Regions from separate parts of the Rhizobium sp. P1_E1 genome, predicted to be linked through region 3. Evidence: riboswitches for the same ligand, from Rfam matches in the RefSeq annotation. Region 3 holds a riboswitch; each other region holds the start of a gene.
What was found. A riboswitch is a leader RNA that binds a small molecule or an ion and turns the genes downstream of it on or off. The one in region 3 is predicted to bind FMN.
Positions count from the first base shown of each region.

Region 1 (8,097 bases), on a different contig from region 3:
ACGGGCTCAATCTTCTCAACGTCTCGCCCTTCCTGCAGCAAGTGATCATCGGCATCGTCATCGTGCTCGCGGTCGGCGCGGAGACTATTCGTCGGCGTCGCGCCTGACGAACGGGGTCCGCCGCGTCGGCGGGCCTGGAATTCCGCTCCAAGGGTTTGGGGCGGATCAATACCCCGAGGGGGAGGACATACCCGAGGGTTCCATCAAACAACGGAGGAAATACAATGAAAATAGCGCGCACCATGCTCGCGTCTGCTGCACTGCTCGGCCTCATGCTCGGCCCCGTACACGCGGCGGAACTGAAGAAGCTCGGCTTGGCCGTTGCCAACCTTCAGGCAAACTTCTTCAACCAGATCAAGCAATCGGTCGAAGCCGAAGCCAAGAAGCGCGGCATCGAAGTCATCACGGTCGACGCAAAAGGCGACGGGCCGACACAGGTCAATCAGATTCAGGACCTCCTGACCCAGAAAATCGACGCGCTGATCTACATTCCGGCAGGTGCGGCCGCTGCGACCGTTCCGGTCAAGCTCGCGAAGAACGCTGGTATTCCGGTCGTGAACGTTGACCGCAACGCCGAGGGAGCACCCGGCGATACATTCCTTGCAACGGATTCCGTCGCGTCTGCCAAGGCCGTGTGCGACTACATCCTGAAGGAAGCCGGCGGCAAGGGGAAGATGGTCATCATCCACGGCCAGAAGGGCACGACGCCGGAAGTCGATCGTTCGAAGGGCTGCGCTGAATCTCTCAAGGCATATCCTGATGTCAAGGTTGTCGCCGAGCAGTTCTCGAACATCTGGAGCCAGGACGAAGGATTCCAGATCATGCAGAATATGCTGCAGGCAAATCCGGACGTTTCGATCGTGTTCGCCCAGGCCGACGGCCTCGCCCTTGGCGCCGCACAGGCGATCAAGGTCGCCAATCCTTCCCAGAAGATCGTGGTTGGCGGCTTCGATGGTGACACCGCAGCTCTCGAAGCGCTCAGCAAAGGCGTCTTCAACGTAACTGCGACCCAGCAGACGCAGAAGATGGGCCGCGACGCGGTTGAAAACGCCGCCAAGCTTGTCGCCGGAGAAAAGGTGCCGCCGGTCCAGCTCATGGATGCCACGCTGACAACCAAAGAAAACGTCGCAGGCTTCATCGCCAACCATCCGTAATGAAGTTGAGGTCTTGAGGAGGTGTGCCATGACTGATCCAGTTCTTTCCCTGAGGGGCATATCCAAGTGGTATGGGCCGCTCCAGGTTCTGAAGAATGTCAGCTTGGACGTCTATCCGGGCGAAGTGGTTGCACTTCTCGGTGAAAACGGAGCGGGCAAGTCAACGCTATCGGGCATCATCGCCGGGTCCCGCACACCGTCTGAAGGATCAATGACCTGGCTGGGGCAGCCTTATGCCCCAGCCACCCCAAGGGAAGCGATCGACAAGGGCGTTGTCCTGATCCACCAGGAGCTGCAGCTTCTGCCGCAACTGTCGATCGCGGAAAACGTCTTCATCGGACGCTGGCCGATGAAGAACGGCGTCGTCGATCGTCCCCAAATGGTTCGCCGAGCCCAGGACCAGCTCGCTCGCTTGAACCTTCACATACCCGCAACGCGGACAGTCGCCGGCCTTTCCACAGCAAATCAACAACTCATCGAGATCGCCAAGGCGCTGGCTCTCAACGCAAAGCTCCTGATCCTCGATGAGCCGACAGCCGCCCTTGGCGGCGCGGAGACGGAAGCTCTTTTCGAACAGGTTAGAAAGCTTCGGTCAGAGGGTGTCGGCATCGTCTACATTTCCCACCGCATGGAAGAGATCAAGCGAATAACCGACCGGATCGTCGTTCTTCGCGATGGCGAGCGCGTGCAGGAATTCTCCGACAGCGCGACACCGGTGCGAACGATCGTCGAGAGCATGGTTGGACGCCCACTTGACCGCTTGTTCCCTGCCCTGCCGGTTCCGACAGACCATCCAGTACTCCAGGTGTCCGGGCTGAGCTCGCCGGACAACTCATTCCGTGACGTTACCTTCGATGTGCGCGCCGGGGAAATTCTCGGGATCGCCGGATTGGTCGGCGCCGGCCGCACGGAACTTGTCCGCGCCATTTCGGGCGCGGACCCAATCAGTGCAGGTTCGATCAAGCTGGAAGGCGAAGAACTCAGGCTGCGCGATCCGGCGGACGCGATCGCCAAGGGCATCGTGATGGTCCCGGAAGACCGCAAGGAGCAAGGCTTGGTTGTCGGGCACCGGATCGGCGAGAACATTATATACGCCAATCTTGACAAGCTGGGCGGGCGTTGGATTACGCCGCGCGTCAAGCGCTCGTTTGCGGAGAAGGCAGTTGCCAAGTTCGGCGTAAAGGGCCGTGCGGAGCAATATGCCTCGGACCTGTCCGGCGGCAACCAGCAGAAGGTCGTCATCGCGAAATGGCTGATGCGCGATCCTAAGGTCGTCGTACTCGACGAACCGACGAGAGGCATCGACGTCGGCGCCCGAGCGGGCATCTACGACATCATCGTCAATCTTGCCAAACGGGGCGTGGCGGTCATCGTCGTAAGCTCGGACCTCGAGGAAGTTCTCGGCGTCTCCAATCGCATTCTCGTGCTTGCGCAAGGCAAACAGGCAGGCATTCTCAATCGTGACCAGGCAAATGACGTTTCGGTCATGGAGCTAGCCACCATCTAAACAGACAGAGAAAGGAAGAGCGGTGTCCGACATCACTCTGAACGCCCCGAAGCTTTTCGATCTCAGCGGCCAGGTTGCCATCGTTACCGGAGCCGGCAGCGGCATCGGGCAGCGCATTGCCATCGGCCTTGCACAGTGCGGCGCCGACGTGGCGTTACTCGACCGTCGAACCGACGACGGGCTGGCCAGGACGGCTGAACATATTCGCGCCGCTGGCCGCCGTTCGATCCAGATCGCGGCTGATGTCACGAGCAAGTCTTCCCTTGGAGAGGCAATAGCACGGACCGAGGCAGATCTCGGCGCATTGACACTTGCAGTCAACGCGGCGGGCATCGCTAACGCGAACGCAGCGGAAGAGATGGAGGAGGACCAATATCAGACGTTGATGGATATCAACCTGAAAGGCGTCTTTCTTTCCTGCCAGGCAGAGGCTCGCGCCATGCTGAAGAATGGACGCGGCTCCATCGTCAACATCGCTTCCATGTCGGGTGTGATCGTAAACCGAGGACTGAGCCAAGCGCACTATAACGCCTCCAAGGCGGGCGTGATCCATATGTCGAAGTCTATGGCGATGGAATGGGTCGACCGCGGCATTCGCGTCAACACCATCTCCCCCGGATACACGGCAACGCCCATGAACACCCGTCCGGAGATGGTTCATCAGACCAAGCTCTTCGAAGAGCAAACGCCAATGCAGCGAATGGCAGCGGTGGACGAGATGGTTGGCCCGGCAGTGTTCTTGCTGTCGAATGCGGCAAGCTTCGTGACCGGCGTCGATCTTCTCGTCGACGGCGGTTTCTGCTGCTGGTGATGGCGAGGCGAAAGCTCATTGCCGGCAATTGGATAATGAACGGTCTCGCTTCCTCCCTAGCTGAGATCGAGGCGCTGAAGGGAATAACGGGCAAGACGGCGTGCGATATCGTCGTCTGCCCGCCCTTCACGCCGATCGAACGGGCTGTCGAACGGACGGCGCCCAAGACTGCCTGAATTCGCCAAGACTATCTCGGCAACCGCTTGAGCTCCAATAATCATCGCAGGGCAGGTCACGCCCAGATTTGCTGTTTACCGGGAAGGAAAGAGCATGAAACGCTTCGAAGATAAGACGGTCGTGATCACGGGAGGCAGCCGCGGCATCGGCGCTGCCATCGCCAGACGCTTTGCGCGCGAAGGCGCCAATCTCGTCGTTTCGGCCAACGAGGAGCTGGTCCACGGCGTTGCCGAACAGATCCGGGCCGAAGGCGGCAAGGCGATCTCCTTCATCGGCGACGTTACCGACAAGGCAAGCGTCAAGGCCCTCTACGATGCCGCCGAGAAGGAATTCGGCTCGGTCGACGTCTCGATCCAGAATGCCGGCGTCATTACCATCGCCCGGGTCGAGGACCTGACCGAAAACGAGTGGGACAAGGTGATGGCCGTCAACACCAAAGGCGTTTTCCTCTGCGCTCAGGAGGCGATATCAAGAATGCGCAAGCACAAGCGCGGCGGCCGCATTATCAACACCGCTTCCGGCCAGGCCCGCGATGGCTTCATCTACACCCCGCATTACGCCGCCTCGAAGATGGGCGTCGTCGGCATCACCCAGAGCCTGGCCAAGGAAGTCGCGACCGAGAAGATCACCGTCAACGCCTTCTGCCCCGGCATCATCGAGACCGACATGTGGGCCTATAACGACCAGGCCTGGGGCAAGCTGCTCGGCAACTACGCCCCCGGCGAACTGATGAAGGAATGGGTCGCGGGCATCCCGATGAAACGGGCCGGCTCCGGAGAGGATGTCGCCGGCCTGGTCACCTTCCTCGCCAGCGATGACGCCGCCTATATCACCGGCCAGACGATCAATGTCGACGGCGGCCTGATCATGTCCTGATGCATGTCGCCTAAAAGTGCGCAGTGGTTTGGGACAACGACATGCATGGAAGGATCAAACCACCAACGAAGCACGGAAGGCGAGCCGGTCGTCGCCTCCATGTGAACAGTGTGTCCATCGGCGTTAGGGCAGCTTTGCATTTTTGCCCGGTCGAGTGACCTTGCCATCCGCCTGTTTTTGATCCTATCTTTGAAATGTTCTCAGGGCGGGGTGCAATTCCCCACCGGCGGTATCAGGAGCAATCCTGGAGCCCGCGAGCGCTTCCGGCACCACAGCGCCGCGCGTCTTTCAGACGCGCAAACGACGCTGTAGCACTTTGAATTGCTGGAAGGTCAGCAGATCCGGTGAGATGCCGGAGCCGACGGTATAGTCCGGATGGAAGAGGACAACACGGGCAGTCGCACTCCATCACGGAGTCGGCTGACGTTTGTTCGCCCAAGGGCAGAAGGCTCGCTCACGGATTGAGCCGAGCAGACCATGTCAGTACGCTGACATAACCCTTGAAAGGCCAGACAGCATGACTATTGCAACAATTGAAGATGCCATATCAGCCATTGCCAGCGGCAAGATGGTCGTCGTCGTTGACGACCAAAACCGGGAAAACGAAGGCGATATCGTGGTCGCGGCCGATGCCGTTACTCCGGAAACAATCGCCTTCATGATGACCCACGCCCGCGGCCTCGTCTGCATTGCCATGGAAGGCGAGCGCCTCGATGCGCTCGATATTCCGCTGATGGTGCCCAACAACACGGAATCGCACAAAACCGCCTTTACGGTCTCGGTCGATTATCTCAAGGGCACGACGACGGGCATCTCGGCTGCCGACCGCGCCGCCACCGTCCGCGCCCTCGTCGACGATCGCGCAAAGCCAGATGAATTCGCCCGCCCCGGTCACATCTTTCCGCTGCGCGCCAACCCCCGCGGCGTGCTCGGCCGCCCCGGCCATACCGAAGCCGCCGTCGATCTCGCCCGCCTCGCCGGAAGGGTCCCCGCCGGCGTCATCTGCGAAGTCGCCAACGACGACGGAACCATGTCCCGTCTGCCCGAACTCACGCTCTTCGCCGAACGCCACAACCTACCCCTCGTCACCATCGAGGATCTGGTCGCCTACCTCGACCGCCAGGCGGAAAGAGACATACGCGAAGTCGCCTGATCGATGCCTTAGTTGCGGCGGCATAGCCCGCCGCAACAAAGAACGTGCCGCAGTGATGACACTGACGGCACCTTCCCTTGCCGGTCCTATGTCCGGCTGATCGAAACCCCACCATCCGCCAGCATCGCCGTGCCGGTCACGAAGCTCGACATGTCGGAGGCGAGGAAAAGCGCCGCATTGGCGATCTCTTCGGGTTGCGCCATGCGTTTCAGCGCATGCAGCCCCTCCACGAAGGCGAGCACCTCCGGCGTGGCATCCGGCGCGTTGGTAATGCTGGCGGGTGTGTCGGTGCCGCCGGGAAGCAATGCGTTGACGCGGATCTTCTGCGCTCCGAGTTCAGCGGCGAGCACTTGCACGAAGCCGATCAGCCCCGCCTTGCTCGCCGCATAGGCGGCCATGCCAGGCATGCCGACGGTGTGGCCGACGAAAGTCGAGGTGAAGATCAGCGATCCGCCGCCTTTTCCCATCGCCGCCGACTGGTGCTTGGCGCCGAGGAAGGCGGCGGTGAGATTGGTCTCGATCGTCTCGCGCCAGCCCTCCAGCGACAGCCCGGCGACCGGCCCCATCTCACCGAGGATGCCGGCATTGTTGAAGGCGATGTCGAGCCGGCCGAAACGCGAAACTGCCGTCTCGACGAGCCTTGCCTGCAGCGCCTCGTCCCTGACATCGCCTGATATGGCGACGGCCTGACCACCCTCCGCCTCGATTTCCGCGATGATGGCATCGAGCGCGTCCTGCCGCCGGCCGGTGACCACGAGCTTGGCGCCCTGCCGTGCAAAGAGTTTCGCCGCCGCGCGGCCGATGCCGGAACTTGCGCCGGTGATGATTGCGATCTTGTCGTTGAGAAGTGTCATATCGATCTCTCCTGGGTTGTTGCGAGACCTGAGATGCTCAAACATCAGGCGATGCAGCCACCCGTTTCCCGAGCAGGACGAGAAAAACGCCTATGGCCGAACCGGCAACGCGACGGCGCGTCCTCATCGACGCCTTGATCGCGGCGTCGGAAATATCGGAATTCACGTTATAAAACAGGCACTTGTCTAGACTTCCACCCACACGCCTGCGTTGACATCAGCGCCATTGTGCACCGCATCATCGATTTATCCCTGGTGTGACATTCATCCGATTCCCTTCATGCATCTTCGCGACTAAAAGGAGCGCACAGGTAACGGGAATCTCTTCATGCCGCGGTCACGCAATACTGAGGGCGCCATCTATATGAGCATGGCAATGGCCGGCTTTTCCGCGAGCGACGCTCTGTCCAAATCGGTGATCGCCTATATGAACGCCGGCGAGATCATGTTCCTGCGCGGTCTCTTCACCAGCCTGCTCGTCTATCTGATTGCCTGGAAAATGGGCGCGCTGCGCTCCTGGCGCATCATGCTGCAGCCGATGATCATCTTCAGGATCATCTGCGAGACGCTCTCCGCCGTCACCTATATCACCGCGCTCGGCATGATGCCGATCGCCAATGCCTCGGCGATCCTGCAGTCGCTGCCGTTGGTCGTCACTTTCGGTGCTGCGCTGTTCTTCGGTGAGCCGGTCGGCTGGAGGCGCTGGTCGGCGATCCTCGTCGGCCTCGTCGGCGTGATGATCATTATCCGCCCTGGCCCGGAAGGATTCACCGCCGCCGCCCTGCTCTGCGTCGCCGCGGTGCTGACGACGGCCGGCCGCGATCTCGCCACCCGGAGCATCAGCCCGGAAATTCCCTCACTGATGATAACCGTCATCACCGCCATATCAGCCTCCTTCTTCGGCGCGCTGCTCATCCCGCTGCTCGGCGGCTGGCAGCCGGTCAGCGCTAGCGCACTTGGGCATCTCGTGCTCGCATCGGTGCTGGTGCTCGTCGGCTACCAGTCGGTTATCCTCGCCATGCGCACCGGCGAAATCTCCTTCGTCGCGCCGTTCCGCTATACCAGCCTGATCTTTTCCTCTCTGCTCGGCTTCCTCTTCTTCGCCGAAGTGCCTGACAGCTGGACGCTCGTCGGCGCTGCGATCGTCATCGCCTCCGGCCTCTATACGTTCTATCGTGAGGCCAAGCGCCGCGTATCGCCGATCGCGCAGGAATCCGCGCCGCGCGCGCCGGTCTGAGGAAGGATGATGGCTGAATTCTCGCTTGGCAGATCTGATATAGCAGGCGTCGTATTGGCCGGCGGCCGCTCGCAGCGCATGGGCCGCGACAAGGCAGGCGTGATGCTCGGGGCCGAGAGCCTGCTCCACCATGTGCTGACCCGCCTCTCGCAGCAGGCCCCGCTCGTTGCCGTCAATGCCGATGCCGCCGCCGAGGGCGTGCCTGTCGTTCCTGACCGTTTTCGCGGTAAGGCCGGGCCGATGGCCGGCATCCATGCAGCCATGGTCTATGCCGCCGGCCTGCCCTCGATCACCCATGTCGTCACCGTCTCGGTGGATTGCCCGTTCT
Region 1 is NZ_JBFUAY010000052.1:9,678-17,774, forward strand. It holds gene AC1D1Z_RS18555 (ABC transporter permease) at 1-107, shown strand, start outside; gene AC1D1Z_RS18560 (sugar ABC transporter substrate-binding protein) at 225-1,154, shown strand; gene AC1D1Z_RS18565 (sugar ABC transporter ATP-binding protein) at 1,183-2,661, shown strand; gene AC1D1Z_RS18570 (SDR family oxidoreductase) at 2,684-3,472, shown strand; gene AC1D1Z_RS18575 (hypothetical protein) at 3,508-3,648, shown strand; gene AC1D1Z_RS18580 (glucose 1-dehydrogenase) at 3,743-4,525, shown strand; FMN riboswitch at 4,718-4,916, shown strand; gene ribB (3,4-dihydroxy-2-butanone-4-phosphate synthase) at 5,043-5,678, shown strand; gene AC1D1Z_RS18590 (SDR family oxidoreductase) at 5,765-6,532, opposite strand; gene AC1D1Z_RS18595 (DMT family transporter) at 6,861-7,769, shown strand; gene mobA (molybdenum cofactor guanylyltransferase MobA) at 7,779-8,097, shown strand, end outside.
Region 1: it holds a riboswitch for FMN, as region 3 does, so the genes downstream of both, ribB (3,4-dihydroxy-2-butanone-4-phosphate synthase) here and ribN (riboflavin transporter RibN) in region 3, are expected to answer to the same signal.

Region 2 (6,181 bases), on a different contig from region 3:
CCTGTTCCGCCGTCATCGGGATGATGATGTCGCTGGCTGTACTCGCCTTGCGCCATTCCGCCGGCAGCTCGGCATATTCCTCCAGCGCCTGTTGCATATGGCCGACCTGCAGAGAGAGTATCGCCTGGTTGAAGGCGAGATCGAGATCCAGCCCTTCGCCCTCAACCTCGCTTGCCGGCACCGAGGTGAGCTCGTGCCTGGCGCGCCACCAGCGGTCGCGCCGCGAAGCATGCGGCGCTTCCTCGATGAATCCGTACTGGGCGAGCTGACGCAGGTGATAGCTGGTCGCGCCGCTATTCAGCCCGAGCCGCGCCGCAAGCTGCGTCGCGGTGGCGGGGCCATCGAGCCTGAGCATGCCGAGCATGCGCAGCCGGACAGGATGCGTCAGCGCCTTCAGCGCGGTTGGATCGGGCACGACACGGCTGAGGGTGCGGGGTGCGGTGACGGATTGAGCAGGCTGCGGGCGCGGATTTTTCATGCCGGAAGCCTACTATTGCAAAGATATCTTTGCAAAGCTTTCTTTGCATAAATGCAACTGCCCTGTCCGCAGCTCAATCCTCAGGCAGGGTGAAGACCGCGCAAGGGTCGGCGATGCCACGCAAGGTGTGCTCTCCGAGCGGCATCAGTGCCGTCGCCGTATTCGCCGCAACCGCGCCCGAGATCAGCACGCTTCGGCCGAGCGGCTTACACAGCCCTTCCAGCCGGCTGACCAGATTGACGGCGGGGCCGATGGCCGTAAAGTCCAACCGGTCGGCAGCACCAATATTGCCCCACAGGATCTCGCCAAAATGCAATGCTGCGCCGAAGGGCAGCAGCGCCAGCCCCTGCGCCTGGCGCACCTGATCGAGATGGGCCATGCCGGCGCGGCTGGCGGCGACCGCGCGCAGTGCTGCCTCGCAGGCCTCGCAATCCCCTCGAGCGGCGTCGCCCTCGCTCGACGTAGCCGTGACCGGAAAGATCGCCAGCACGCCGTCGCCGATGAACTTCAGCACCTCGCCCCCGAAGGCATGCACGGCGCCGGCGACGCGGTCGAACCAGGCATCCAGTGCGGTGATCATCACGTGAGGCTCGGTCACTTCGGAGAGCGCGGTGAAGTCGCGCAGATCGGCGCAGAGAAGGGCTGCGCGGATGGTCTCGCCGGTGCCGCGGGCAAGGGCGCCGGCCTGCACCCGGGCGGCGCTGCGGCGGCCGAGATAGGCTTCAAGCAGCGCGGCCTTCGCCTCCCGCGCCGCCAAGGCGGCGAGCGGCGCTCCAGCAAAACGCGCGACCTCGTGCAGCAGGCCAGCCTCAGCCGGGCCGAATGCACCGGCCCCCGCCCCATTGGCGATACCCGCCCAGCCGAGCACCGGTCTGTCAGATATCTGATTGTCCTGTACAGGCCCGATCCTATCCTCCCATACCGGTCCCAACCCGGCCAGCCACTCGCGCCCGGCCTCACTCTGCGGAGCCGCGGCGAAGGCCAACGCCTCGATGACAGCACCGGTCTCGGCCCGCCACAGCCAGGTGCGCCGCGCGATGATCGGATGCGGCACCGAAAGCGTCAGCGCGCCACCGGAAAGCGGCAGGCCATCGGCCAGCAGCCGGCGCCCGAGTTCGGCCAGAAACCGTTCGGGACCAGGCGAGGCGCCGGCCTCGTCAATCAGCCAGGCAAGGGGGGACGGCAGATCCATGGCTTAACATCGCACGCTCACCGGGGCGGCCGCAAGGACATCCCCGGAGTGACCGCTTGCGGTCATCCCCGGGTTCGAAAAAGGACGTCCGCTCCCTGTCGAAAGCCATTCGCCACGGTGGAAAACAAAAAATAAACACTTTAAACTTGCGCGACTTTGATTCCATTATAGGGCCGTTCGTCATCGTGTGATTGAGGGGTACGATGGGCACGATATTCTGGCCGAAAGATCCGCTGGATGGGAATGACATGACGCTGCTGACGTCGATCCTTCGGCGATGGTGCGAAAGGTATCAGGTCGAGCTGACGGCGGAGGAGAGCAGCCGCAAGGCGAAAGAACTCGTCGAATGGTTCGAATTCGGCGTCAAGGATCCCATCGAGCTCGAGGAATTGATCGACGACAAGCACTGGCTCGTCGGCAGGATCTGACCCTCTCGGGCAAATCGGGAGAACGCTGGCTGTCAGCGTCGGCGAAGCTGTTTCATTAGAAAAGGCCGGGCGAAAATCGCTCCGGCCTTCATCCATTACATCTAAGCGAGACCTTTAGTCGTCATCCCGCCAACGCCGGTCGCGATCCCAGCGCCTCTCATGGCGCCAGCGCGGGCCATCATCCCAATCCCGGTGACGCCGCTCCCAGCCCCAGCGGGGCGGACCACCGTAGAAAGCTACCGGCGGCGGGCGTCTCCAGTTTCGCCGGCATTCGCCCCAGCGCGTCAGATGCCAGCCGCGACCGCAGGCGTAGTCGACCTTTGTGACATTGCTCTGGACATTGATTGTCCCCATCGGCGTCGCCTCAGCTGTGCCGATCGAGAGGCCGCCAACGAGCAAGGCGGCCGCGATAGAAAGCGCTTTCATCGAGAACTCCATTTTCAATCCAGCCGTCCCCACTTTATGGCCGCTAAATTGAACTGGAGATGAACTGCGCGTTCATGTTTGGCGCTGGAGCATGATGCCGAAAAGTGTGAGCGGTTTTCGGACGACCTTATGCTCTAACTCTTTAATTTAGAACAGGATTCAGACTTTGGGCCGATCCAGCCTAAAATCATCCTGTTCTGGCAGCGCGCGATGTCGAAGGTGGAAACGCTGGGCTACGTCCTGCCGTAAAATGGGTCGGGACCTGGACTACGCCCGGCGGCGACTTCGGTCAGCCGCCCGAGGTAATGCGCCCAGCCTTCCGCATGGCCGGCGCATTGATCGGCGCTGGGCAGGCCGCTATGGGTGAGCCGCAACAGCGTTCCGCCCCCCTGCTCGATCAGATCGATCTCGACCAGGCTCGACCCCGGCGGCACCACCTCGCTGCCGTCCCAGCCGAAGCTGTAGGCAAGGCGATGAACCGGCACCACTTCACGAAACGAGCCGCGCGCAAAGCGGGCGCCGGTGACGTTGACGAGATAGAGTCCGCCGGGCTGCGGCTCGACCTGCGCTTCCGTTCCCATCCAGCGCAGGATCTTCTCCGGATCGGTCATCAGCGCAAACACCGCGGCCGGCGGCGCCGCGATATGCGCCTCGCGGTGAACGACGAAAAATTCTGGCATCACTCTCTCCCATGGTTGTCACGGCCCCGCCCAGGCGGAGACAGCGCGTCCTGTCTTGTCGTGGTATTTCTGACCTAGATGTCCTCACAGAGAGCATGTAGGCGCATGCCCCTCCTCCGCAAGAGGGATTGCCGGTCGCCATCGACGAACGAGCGAAATCGCCGCTTGGGGAGCTCTGATCCAGCTCCGGCCGCGAAAGCATTTCGACCTATTGCCAGCCCGCCGCCTTCCCCCTATTGTTCGTGCCGTTCTCAGGGCGGGGTGAAAGTCCCTACCGGCGGTATGCAATTTTGATTGCGAGCCCGCGAGCGCCTTCTCAGGAAGGGTCAGCAGATCAGGTGAGATGCCTGAGCCGACGGTCATAGTCCGGATGAAAGAGAACGTGCGTTCCTGCCGCCCTTGCGGCTGTCGGGGACGTTCGTGATCGCCTTGGGTGATGTGTCTGTTCGCCAAAGGAGATTACCGTGACACCCACCCGCTACGCCTTCGTCAAAGCCAGCTGGCACGCCGACATCGTCGACCGCGCCCTTGATGGCTTCTACCAGCTCGTTCCGCCCGAGCAGGTCGACGTGTTCGATGTTCCCGGCGCATTCGAGATGCCGCTGCTTTCCCGCGATCTTGCGGCAACCGGGCGTTACGGCGCCGTCATTGCCGCCGCCTTCGTCGTCGACGGCGGAATCTACCGCCACGAATTTGTCGCCCAGGCCGTCGTCGATGGGCTGATGCGCGCCGGCATGGATACGGGCGTGCCGGTGCTGTCGGTGTCGTTGACGCCGCACCAGTATCAGGAAACCGAGCATCACAAGCAGATCTACCGCGCGCACTTCGTCGAGAAAGGCCGTGAAGCGGCAAAGGCAGCTCTGACGATCGGCAAAACCCGCGCCGCTCTTGCCGCGTAGTCAGCGGTTCGACGAACAGAAGACGGCGGGAACAGTCCCGCCGCTTCGATACAACTCCGCTACACGGCCAAACCAGACAGAATAATTGATTCGACGGCCTCACCGCACTGTGGTCCACTGGCCACTGACATGTATCGCCATTCTTAACGCATCCAAAACCCCAAGGAGCTGAAGATGAGCAATGCAATGCGCAGTGAAACCCCCATTGAGACCCCGAGAACACAGCCCGTCGACACCAAGCTCGAGGTGGTCGTCATCCCCGTTTCCGACGTCGATCGCGCCAAACGCTTTTACGACGGCCTGGGCTGGCGGCTCGACGCCGACTTCGCCAATGATGCCGATTTCCGTGTAATCCAGTTTACCCCGCCCGGCTCCGGCTGCGCGATCATCTTCGGCAAGAACGTCACCGCCGCGGCCCCCGGTTCCGCCCAGGGGCTCTACCTGATCGTCTCCGACATCGAGGCCGCTCGCCGCGATCTCATCGCCCGCGGCATCGAGGTCAGCGAAGTGTTCCATGACGCTGCCGGCGTCTATGCCGGCAAGGACGAACCCTATCTGTTCGGCCGCCTGCGGATCGCCGGCCGCGATCCCGATCATCGCAGCTATCGCTCCTTCGCCTCATTCAAGGATCCCGACGGCAACGGCTGGCTGTTCCAGGAAGTCACCACGCGGCTGCCGGGGCGCATCGACGCCGACGAGACGAAATTCACGACGTCGACCGAGCTTGCGTCAGCACTCCGCCGTGCGGCAACTGCCCATGGTGAACACGAGAAGCGAAACGGCGGCAAGCACGACGAAGGCTGGCCGGACTGGTACGCCGAATACATGGTCAGCGAACAGGCCGGCAAGCAGCTTCCCTTGTAGGCAAAGGCGGCAACATCCTCTGAGAAGCAAGGGCATTTCGGTATGGCGCGCGCCATACCGAAATGTTTTATCGTGTCTATGCCTCGTCAGGTCGAGGATCGCGATCCGCCAGAAGCTGTCATTGAGATGCGGAAGAGATCTGCGACGTTATCCAATCGGAAAATGCGAGCATGGCTGCCGTTGGCGGCCTTGATTGAAGTCGAGTCAGCCAATAGCTGCCCAATGATATGGTCGTGGGAAAAGGTTGTAATATAGCCCCTGATGACAGATGCCTGGAAAACATCGACGGCGGCGCCAGAGCAATTCCCAATCCTTGCATGGCCGCCTCCATCATGGCGAGGGAAGAGTCAAAAACGATCCCTGCGTTGACCTGTGCCGCCGGCGGAACATCCGCGGCCTCGAACCAGGTACTCCACTCGTCGGCCCTATAGCTCCGCAAAAGCGTCGCTTCGGCAAGATCTGCGGGCGATCTTAAACGGTCTGCCAGTCTGGGGGTGCACAGAGGCGAAAGCGGAGCGTCGAACAGACGCAGTGCTTCTGTGCCGTGCCAGGAGCCGCTGCCGAAGCGAATGGCAAAATGCAGCCCCTCAGCGGCCATATCGACGCGATTATTGTTTGTCGAAATGCGCACGTCGATGAATGGATGCTGCTGTTGAAAATCCGGAAACCTTGGCAATAACCAGCCGACAGCAAAGGTTCCAACCACGCCCAAAAACAGCAATTCCCGAACTTGCCCGGCTTCAATCCTGTCCAGCGTGATTGCCATTTGATCGAAGGAATTGGTCAACGTTGGCAAAAGAGCTTCACCTTCCGCGGTGATTTTCAAACCCTTTGGGAGGCGCTGGAAAAGCGCAACGCCCAATCGCTTCTCCAGGCTTTTGACCTGCTGGCTTACGGCGGCCTGAGTAACGCAAAGTTCGATTGCGGCGCGGGTGAAGCTGAGATGTCTCGCCGAAGCTTCGAAGGCTCTCAAGCCATTCAAAGGGAGGAATTGCCGAACCATCTTAGCCCTAGATTTTCTTGTATCTCCTCCGAGATATCATCGTTTGCTGCCGCAAAACAGTGCCATTAAATGCCGTCCTCATGCGCCTTTGCGCTGATTGAACCGCGTCTGGAGGATGAAAAAATGAAGCTTGATTGGATAGGAATTCTATCAGCCGCCCTGGTCGCGACATGCATTTCCTCAAATGGCTTTGCGGCTGACGAGATGAAAC
Region 2 is NZ_JBFUAY010000018.1:15,141-21,321, reverse strand. It holds gene AC1D1Z_RS09750 (winged helix-turn-helix domain-containing protein) at 1-478, opposite strand, end outside; gene AC1D1Z_RS09745 (adenylate/guanylate cyclase domain-containing protein) at 552-1,670, opposite strand; gene AC1D1Z_RS09740 (hypothetical protein) at 1,874-2,098, shown strand; gene AC1D1Z_RS09735 (GCG_CRPN prefix-to-repeats domain-containing protein) at 2,213-2,524, opposite strand; gene AC1D1Z_RS09730 (SRPBCC family protein) at 2,758-3,204, opposite strand; FMN riboswitch at 3,448-3,590, shown strand; gene AC1D1Z_RS09725 (6,7-dimethyl-8-ribityllumazine synthase) at 3,669-4,103, shown strand; gene AC1D1Z_RS09720 (VOC family protein) at 4,278-4,967, shown strand; gene AC1D1Z_RS09715 (LysR family transcriptional regulator) at 5,086-5,970, opposite strand; gene ampC (class C beta-lactamase) at 6,094-6,181, shown strand, end outside.
Region 2: it holds a riboswitch for FMN, as region 3 does, so the genes downstream of both, AC1D1Z_RS09725 (6,7-dimethyl-8-ribityllumazine synthase) here and ribN (riboflavin transporter RibN) in region 3, are expected to answer to the same signal.

Region 3 (8,097 bases):
AATGTCGGCTTCGGCGCCTGGCAGATCGGCGGCTCCTGGGGCGATATCAGCGAGGCCGACGGACGCGCGGCGCTCAATGCCGCGCTCGATGCCGGCATGACATTCATCGATACGGCTGACGTCTATGGCGACGGGCGCTCGGAAAAGATCATTGCCGACGTGCTGAAGACGCGCGGCGGTGTGCGTCCGATGGTCGCTACCAAGGCGGGCCGCCGCCTCAACCCGCATGTCGCGGAAGGCTACACCAAGGCTAATCTCGAAGGCTTCATCGACCGCAGCCTGACGAATCTTGCCGTCGACAGTCTCGACCTCGTGCAGCTCCACTGCCCGCCGCGTGAGGTGCTTTACCAGCCGGAGGTCTTCGAGGACCTGAACGCGCTGCAGAAGGCCGGCAAGATCAAGGGTTACGGCGTCAGCGTCGAGAAGGTCGAGGACGGTCTGAAGGCGATCGAATATCCCGGCGTCGTCAGCATCCAGATCATCTACAACATCTTCCGCCAGCGCCCCGATCACCTGTTCTTCCAGGAAGCACGCCGCAGGAACGTGGCGATCATCGTCCGCGTACCGCTCGCCAGCGGTCTTCTCTCCGGCAAGATCACCCGGGACACACATTTCGCCAGCGACGACCACCGCAATTTCAACCGCAACGGTGAAGCCTTCGATGTCGGCGAGACCTTTGCCGGCGTGCCCTTTGAGGTCGGCCTGCAGGCGGTGGAAGAGGTGCGCAAGCTGGTGCCCGAGGGCGCCACCATGGCCGCCTTCGCGCTCCGCTGGATCCTGATGAGCGACGCCGTCACCGTCGTCATCCCCGGCGCGCGTAACGCCGAGCAGGCCAAGGGCAATGCGGCTGCTGCCAATCTGGCGCCGCTTTCGGCCGATGTCATGGCAGCAACGCGCGAGATTTACGAGCGGCTGATCGCGCCGCATGTGCATCAGCGCTGGTAGGCGCCCAATACTCCGAGACGAAAATGGCCGGGTTTTCGCCCGGCCATTTTTATGTCGTGGAACTTTCAGAAGCTCAGTTGGTGCCGACCAGGTCAACCGGAAAGAACAGGGTCTCGCCGGAGGAGTCGCTGACGCCGTCATTGTCGGTGACCGCATAGGGCTTGCCCGATGCGTCGAAGGTGAAGCCTTCAAGCTTGTCCAGCACGTAGCCGTTGGTCGCGGTCTTCAGCTCACCGAGGAAGTCGTGGGCTTCGGTCTTCTTGACGACCGGCAGCTCGCCGCCGAGCTTGGCGGGCTTCAGGTCCGATATCGCGACCTTGTAGAGCTTCTTCAGCCTGGCGGCATCACCGACGAGGTTGTCGCGCTCGATGATGTAGACGCTGTCGCCCTGGGCCGAGATTTCCGACAGGCCGACCCAGCCGCTTTCCGTCTTGTCGAGCGGATAGCGCACAGCACCCCATTCCCTCTTCTTCGGATTGTAGGAGACGAGCTTGACGAAGCCCTTCTCGTCATCGCTCCACTCACGCTGGACCGCCATCCAGAGCGTCGCATCGTCGCCGGTGCCGACAATGGTCACGCCTTCAAAGCCGTAGCGGATTTCGTTGGCGACGAGCTCCTTCGGCAGGGCAATCTCGGCCTTGATGTCGCCCTTGGCATTGACGTTGTAGAGGGCATGCGGAACGAGACGCTCGCTGTAACCTTCCGAGGCGAGCCAGAAGGAGCCGTCGGCAGCAGCCGCGATGCCTTCGATGTCGAGCTTCTGGGCCGGGGCGCCGTCACGCTTGACGACGAGGGCGTCGGTGATGACGGCCGGCTTCTTGCTGGCATCGATCGTGTAGATCGTCGGCTGCGAGCCCAGAACGCTGTCGCTGACGGCGTAGAGCATGCCCGGCTTGCCCGGAACGGCGGCGAGACCCGAAAGGGCTGCAAAGCCGATCGGATTGCCGTCCTTCTCGGCGGAGACGATCTGCGGATAGGCCTTTTCGCCTTCCGAGCGCTCGTAGATCATCACATGCGAGCGCGCGCCGCCATCCTTTCCGAGGTCGAGTTCGTTGGCAGTCACGAGGAGATTGCGCTTAGGGATGGCGATCGCGCCTTCCGGCGAAATGCCGGACGGCAGCAACTGGACGAGTTCGGGATCGGCACCGGTATCCTTATAGACGCCGACGACCGAAGCACGCTCGGCGAGCAGGAAGAAATACTGATCGTCCCCGAACTTGGCGGCTTCGAGGCCTTCCGGCTCGACGCCCTTCGATCCTGACCGGCTTTCCGGATAGTGGCCGATATGGGCGACGGCGCGTTCGAAGGATGCGCCCGATTCGTAGAGAAGCTTGCCCGTCTTGTCGAAGATGGTGAAGCCGCGCGAGCCGCCCTGGTAGTCGCCTTCATTGGCGACGACGAGGCGGTTGTCGTCCAGCCACTTCACGGCGTCGGGTTCGCGCAGCACGCCTTTGGCTTCGCCCGAGAATTTCAGGGCGCCGTCACGCTTGGTGTCGATACCGGTGAGATCGACGCTGCCGGCGGAGAAATGCGTCTTCACTTCAGCCGTGTTGGCGTCGATGATGACGATCTCATTGTTTTCCTGCAGCGTCAGAGCAATCTCGTTCAGGCTGTTGAAGGCGACGAATTCCGGCTCCGGATCCTCCGGGGCGACGCCGGCAAGCCCGGTCAGCGCCACGTGCTTGATCGTGCCGCAATCGACGGTGCCGTTCCTGACCTGGAAGACGACGAGGTCGCCAGCCGGCATTTGCGGGATCTTGCCGTCATTGACCTTTTCGTCGCGCTCGTTTTCGATCGCGATGGTGCCGAGCGTCTTATCCTTGTTGAGGGCGATCGAATCCGGCTGGCCGCCGAGATCGCAGCTGTTTTCGATCTTCTTGGTCGCCACGTCGACGATGGCGAGACGGCCCGAGGGCTTCGCCTTGTTTTCGGAAGTGTTGACGGCAACGAGCGCCTTGCCGCCGCTCGAGGTGACCGATGTCGGCTCGCCGTCCATCATCACCGCGCCGCCGGCCTTCGGAGCCTTGGCATCGGTAATGTCGATGAAGCCGATCGCGCCGAGCGGGCTGTCGCTATAGATCAGCGTGTTGCCGTCGTCGGTCGCGGTGATGATTTCGGCGGAGCTCACCGAAAGCTTGTCCTTGTCAGCCGGCAGGTTCTGCGCAACCGGGAAGGAAGCGATGCGATTGAAAACCGGTTCGGCCGCGGCCGGAAAGGCAACGGATGCGAGAAGCACGGCAGCGAGCGCTGCCTTGCGCGATGAAATTGTCATGAAATCCCCCATGTGTCGAACATTCGAAACAGGAGTTTTCTGCGCGAGCGGCATGACAGAGGCATGACAGAGGCGACATTTTGCGCCAGACCACATCAGGCTGGTTTGCGCTCCCGGCGCATCTCGTTTCGCATGATGAAGAGCGAGGCAGACAGGATGAGAGCTGCTCCCAGCCAAAGGTAACCCGCCGGCGCATAGCCAAAGAACAGCCAACCGGCCAGCACGTTCAACGGCAGCTTGAGATCATCGAACGGCTGGACGTAGGCGGCATCGGCTGCGGCATAGGCAAGCGTCAGGAAATACTGCGCTGCGGCGGTCAGCAGCCCCGCCAGCAAGAACAGGGCAAGCGTTGCGCCCGTCGGCACTGCAAAACCTGCCGCAAGCGCCAGCCCGCCGTTTATCGGGGTCAGCAGAACGAGCAGCCAGACGGTGATCGTCTCCGGTCGTTCAATGCCCGTCAGGCTTTTGGTGATCAGCGACGAGGCGCCCCACAGCATCGCCGAGAGCACAGGCAGGAGTGCCGCCCAGCCAAAGCCGTCCGACCATGGCTGCAGGATGATCATCGCTCCGGTGAAACCCGCCGCCGTCGCGGCCCAGCGGGCCGGGCCGACGCGCTCACCGAGGAAAAGCCGGGCACCCAGAATGATGAAGAAGGGCGAGGTCATCACCAGTGCGATCGCCTGCCAGATCGGCACGGCGGCAAGGCCGGCGACCCAGGCCTCGACGCCGAGCGCGGCAAGCGCGACGCGCGCGAGGTGACGCCAGGGATAGTGCGTGCGCATCGCCGCGAGGCCGAGCCTCTTAAGGAACGGCAACGAAAACAGGAAGGCGAAGCCATATTGCCAGAAGGCTGCCGACGCCGAGGGAAAGGCAAGCTTCATCGTCAGCCATTGGGTGACGACGTTGAGAAGCGAAAAAGCAATGCCGGCAAGCACCATCCAGAGTGCACCGACAACGGCGCGGGACGGCGAGACTGCAAGGGAAGTCTGATTCATGTCTTTCATCCAAAACAGGGACCAACATAAATCAGGACGCATGAGGCACGGACACGAGCGACATGGCGGATCCCTGCCCTTCGCACGGCCAACACTCATTCTCTTCCATCCGGACTTTAACCGTCGGCTCCGGAATCGCACCGGATCTGCTGACCCTTCCCCCGCTTGGACATGAGGGAAGGCGCTCGCGGGCTCGAGCCGAAACTCTTACCGCCGGTGGGGAGTTTCACCCCGCCCTGAGAACAGAAATGTCGTAGATCAAAGCCCGCGCGGCGGCAAGAGTGTTCCTAAAGCAAAAGGGGTCCGGCAAAGCCGAACCCCTCTCAAATCCTTCACAACCGGTCTCGTTTCCGGCTGACGGATAATATCAGATCAGCCGTTGACGGCGTCCTTCAGGCCCTTGCCAGGCGTGAATTTGGGCACGTTGCGAGCCGGAATGTCGACTTCAGCGCCCGTCGACGGATTACGGCCCTTCGTTGCGGCACGATGAGAAACGGTGAAGCTGCCGAAACCCGCGAGGCGGATGTCGCCCTTGTTCTTGAGTTCAGCCTGGACAACGTCGAAAACCGCGTCAACAGCGGAAGCCGCGTCAGACTTCGTCAGCCCTGCCTTTTCGGCTACTGCGGACACGAGTTCATTCTTGTTCATGTTTCCACCCCTTTCTAAATGGTATGAAACGACTCAAAAGTAAGCTAGGCGCAGAATAGGTTTCATCAGGCCCGCCGAAAACCCAAAAGCCCTGCAAATCAAGGAAAAGCAAGCGTCTACATGACGTTTTCACAAAAAAGGCTGGCGTTTCCGCCAGCCTTTTTGCGTGTTTTGCCCCAATTGGGCGTAAATGTGGCAAAGGCCACTCAATGCGCTATGGTTGCGCCTGTCTCATCGAGGCCTTCGACCGTTGCGATGACGGGCGTTTCTACCGTGCCGTCCCATTCGATCGGCTCCGGTCGCCGGATCAGCGCATGCTTGATCACCTCGCCCATGCGGGATACCGGGATGATCTCCATGTTGTTCTTCACGTTATCGGGAATCTCCGCCAGGTCCTTGGCGTTTTCCTCCGGAATCAGCACCTTCTTGATGCCGCCGCGAAGCGCTGCGAGCAGCTTTTCCTTGAGACCACCGATCGGCAGCACACGACCGCGAAGGGTGATTTCACCGGTCATGGCCACATGCCTATCCACCGGGATGCCTGTCATGATCGAGACGATCGCGGTTGCCATGGCGACGCCGGCCGAGGGGCCATCCTTCGGCGTCGCGCCTTCCGGCACGTGCACGTGGATGTCGCTCTTGTCGAAGCGCGGCGGCTCGATGCCGAAATCGACAGCGCGCGAGCGAACATAGGAGGCCGCTGCCGAGATCGATTCCTTCATGACTTCCTTCAGATTGCCGGTGACCGTCATGCGGCCCTTGCCCGGCATCATCACGCCTTCGATGGTCAGCAGCTCACCACCGACTTCCGTCCAGGCAAGACCGGTCACGACGCCGACCTGATCCTCGCCCTCGGCTTCGCCATGGCGGAAGCGCGGGACGCCCAGGTAGTCGGAGATGTTGGCAGCCGTCACATGAACGGCCTTCGTCTTGCCCTTGATGATCTCGGTGACCGCCTTGCGGGCGAGTTTCATCAGTTCGCGTTCGAAGTTGCGGACGCCGGCTTCGCGGGTGTACTGCTGGCTGATCGCCATCAGGGCGTCGTCGCTGACCGAGAATTCTTCCGGCTGCAACGCATGTTCCTTGATGGCCTTCGGCAGCAGGTGCCGCTTGGCGATTTCGCGCTTTTCATCCTCGGTGTAGCCGGCGATACGGATGATCTCCATGCGGTCCATCAGGGGCGCTGGAATATTCAGCGTATTTGCCGTCGTGATGAACATCACATCCGACAGGTCGTATTCGACTTCCAGATAGTGGTCCATGAAGGTCATGTTCTGCGCCGGATCGAGCACTTCCAGCAGGGCCGAGGACGGATCGCCGCGATAATCCTGGCCGAGCTTGTCGATCTCGTCGAGCAGGAAGAGCGGGTTGGACTTCTTCGCCTTCTTCATCGACTGGATGACCTTGCCGGGCATCGAGCCGATATAGGTGCGGCGGTGACCGCGGATTTCGGCTTCGTCACGAACGCCGCCAAGCGCCATGCGGACATACTCACGGCCGGTCGCCTTGGCGATCGACTGGGCGAGCGAAGTCTTGCCGACACCCGGAGGGCCGACGAGGCAGAGGATCGGGCCCTTGATCTTGGTGGCGCGAGCCTGCACGGCCAGATATTCGACGATGCGCTCCTTGACCTTGTCGAGACCGAAGTGATCGGCTTCGAGGATCTTCTCGGCATTGTTGAGATCGGCCTTGATCTTCGACTTCTTGCCCCAGGGGATCCCGAGCAGCCAGTCCAGATAGTTGCGCACGACGGTGGCTTCCGCCGACATCGGGCTCATCTGACGCAGCTTCTTCAGTTCCGCATCGGCCTTTTCACGGGCTTCCTTGGACAGCTTGGTCTTGGAGATGCGCTCTTCCAGTTCGCTCATCTCGTCGCGGCCTTCCTCGCCGTCGCCGAGTTCCTTCTGGATCGCCTTCATCTGTTCATTGAGGTAATACTCGCGCTGGGTCTTCTCCATCTGGCGCTTGACGCGCGAGCGGATGCGCTTTTCGACCTGCAGGACCGAGATCTCGCCTTCCATGAAGCCGAGGGCCTTTTCGAGGCGCTGCTTGACGCTGGTGGTCTCCAGCATCTCCTGCTTCTCGGTGATCTTGATCGACAGATGCGAAGCGACCGTATCGGCGAGCTTGGAATAGTCGTCGATCTGGCTGGCGGCGCCGACCACTTCGGGCGAAATCTTCTTGTTGAGCTTCACATAGCTCTCGAATTCGGAGACGACCGAACGCGACAGAGCTTCCAGTTCGACCGGATCGTCATGCGGCTCCTCGAGCACATGGCCGAGCGCCTCATAGAAATCCTCGCGGCTGGTATAGGTGTCGATCTCGGCGCGGGCGCGGCCTTCGACCAGAACCTTCACGGTGCCGTCGGGCAGCTTCAAGAGCTGCAACACGTTCGCCACGGTGCCGACATTGTGGATCGCGGAAGGATCCGGATCGTCGTCGCTGGCGTTGATCTGCGTCACCAGCATGATCTGCTTGTCGGAACCCATGACCTCTTCGAGCGCACGGATCGACTTTTCCCGTCCTACGAACAGCGGCACGATCATATGCGGGAAAACCACGATGTCGCGCAGGGGCAGAACAGGGTAGGCAGTGCTGCTCGCTACAGACGTTTTCTTCGTCATTTTATGTCCTTTCCATCGTCCCGTTGCCGGGCTCTCTGCACGGCCGCTTGGGACCGGCCGGCACTCTCACTTGTTGCTACAAGTGGAGGTTCTGACTACGCTTTTCAAGCCACGCAAACGCCCGCGTCCCTCGGATGTGACAGCTTTATTACAACGGAACGCCAACACTATGAAGCGCGTGGCTGGACCGGCGCTTACCACTTCCGACCCGGCTAAAATACAAACGCCAGCAAGAGACTTACGGAATCATTGCATGATTGCCAAGCACTACCCCTTGCGCAACATCGGCAAAGGCAATGTCGGTTCCCACCGGCAAATACTAGCAGCGCTTCGCATGGTTTTTCAAATAGAAAGGGGCCTGCCTATGGCAAGCCCCCAAAATAATCACACGAAAGCCCAAGCTCACGCCGAAGCGTTGGCTTTTTCTTCCTGGCGATCGGCATAGATGTAAAGCGGACGGGCCGAACCGCGCACCACTTCCTCGGAGATGACGACCTCGCGCACGCCTTCCAGCGTCGGCAATTCGAACATCGTGTCGAGCAGGATCTTCTCCATGATCGAGCGAAGGCCGCGGGCGCCGGTCTTGCGCACGATCGCCTTGCGGGCGATTTCG
Region 3 is NZ_JBFUAY010000012.1:69,077-77,173, forward strand. It holds gene AC1D1Z_RS07515 (aldo/keto reductase) at 1-945, shown strand, start outside; gene AC1D1Z_RS07520 (esterase-like activity of phytase family protein) at 1,019-3,229, opposite strand; gene ribN (riboflavin transporter RibN) at 3,313-4,221, opposite strand; FMN riboswitch at 4,306-4,460, opposite strand; gene hupB (DNA-binding protein HupB) at 4,585-4,860, opposite strand; gene lon (endopeptidase La) at 5,067-7,484, opposite strand; gene clpX (ATP-dependent Clp protease ATP-binding subunit ClpX) at 7,887-8,097, opposite strand, start outside.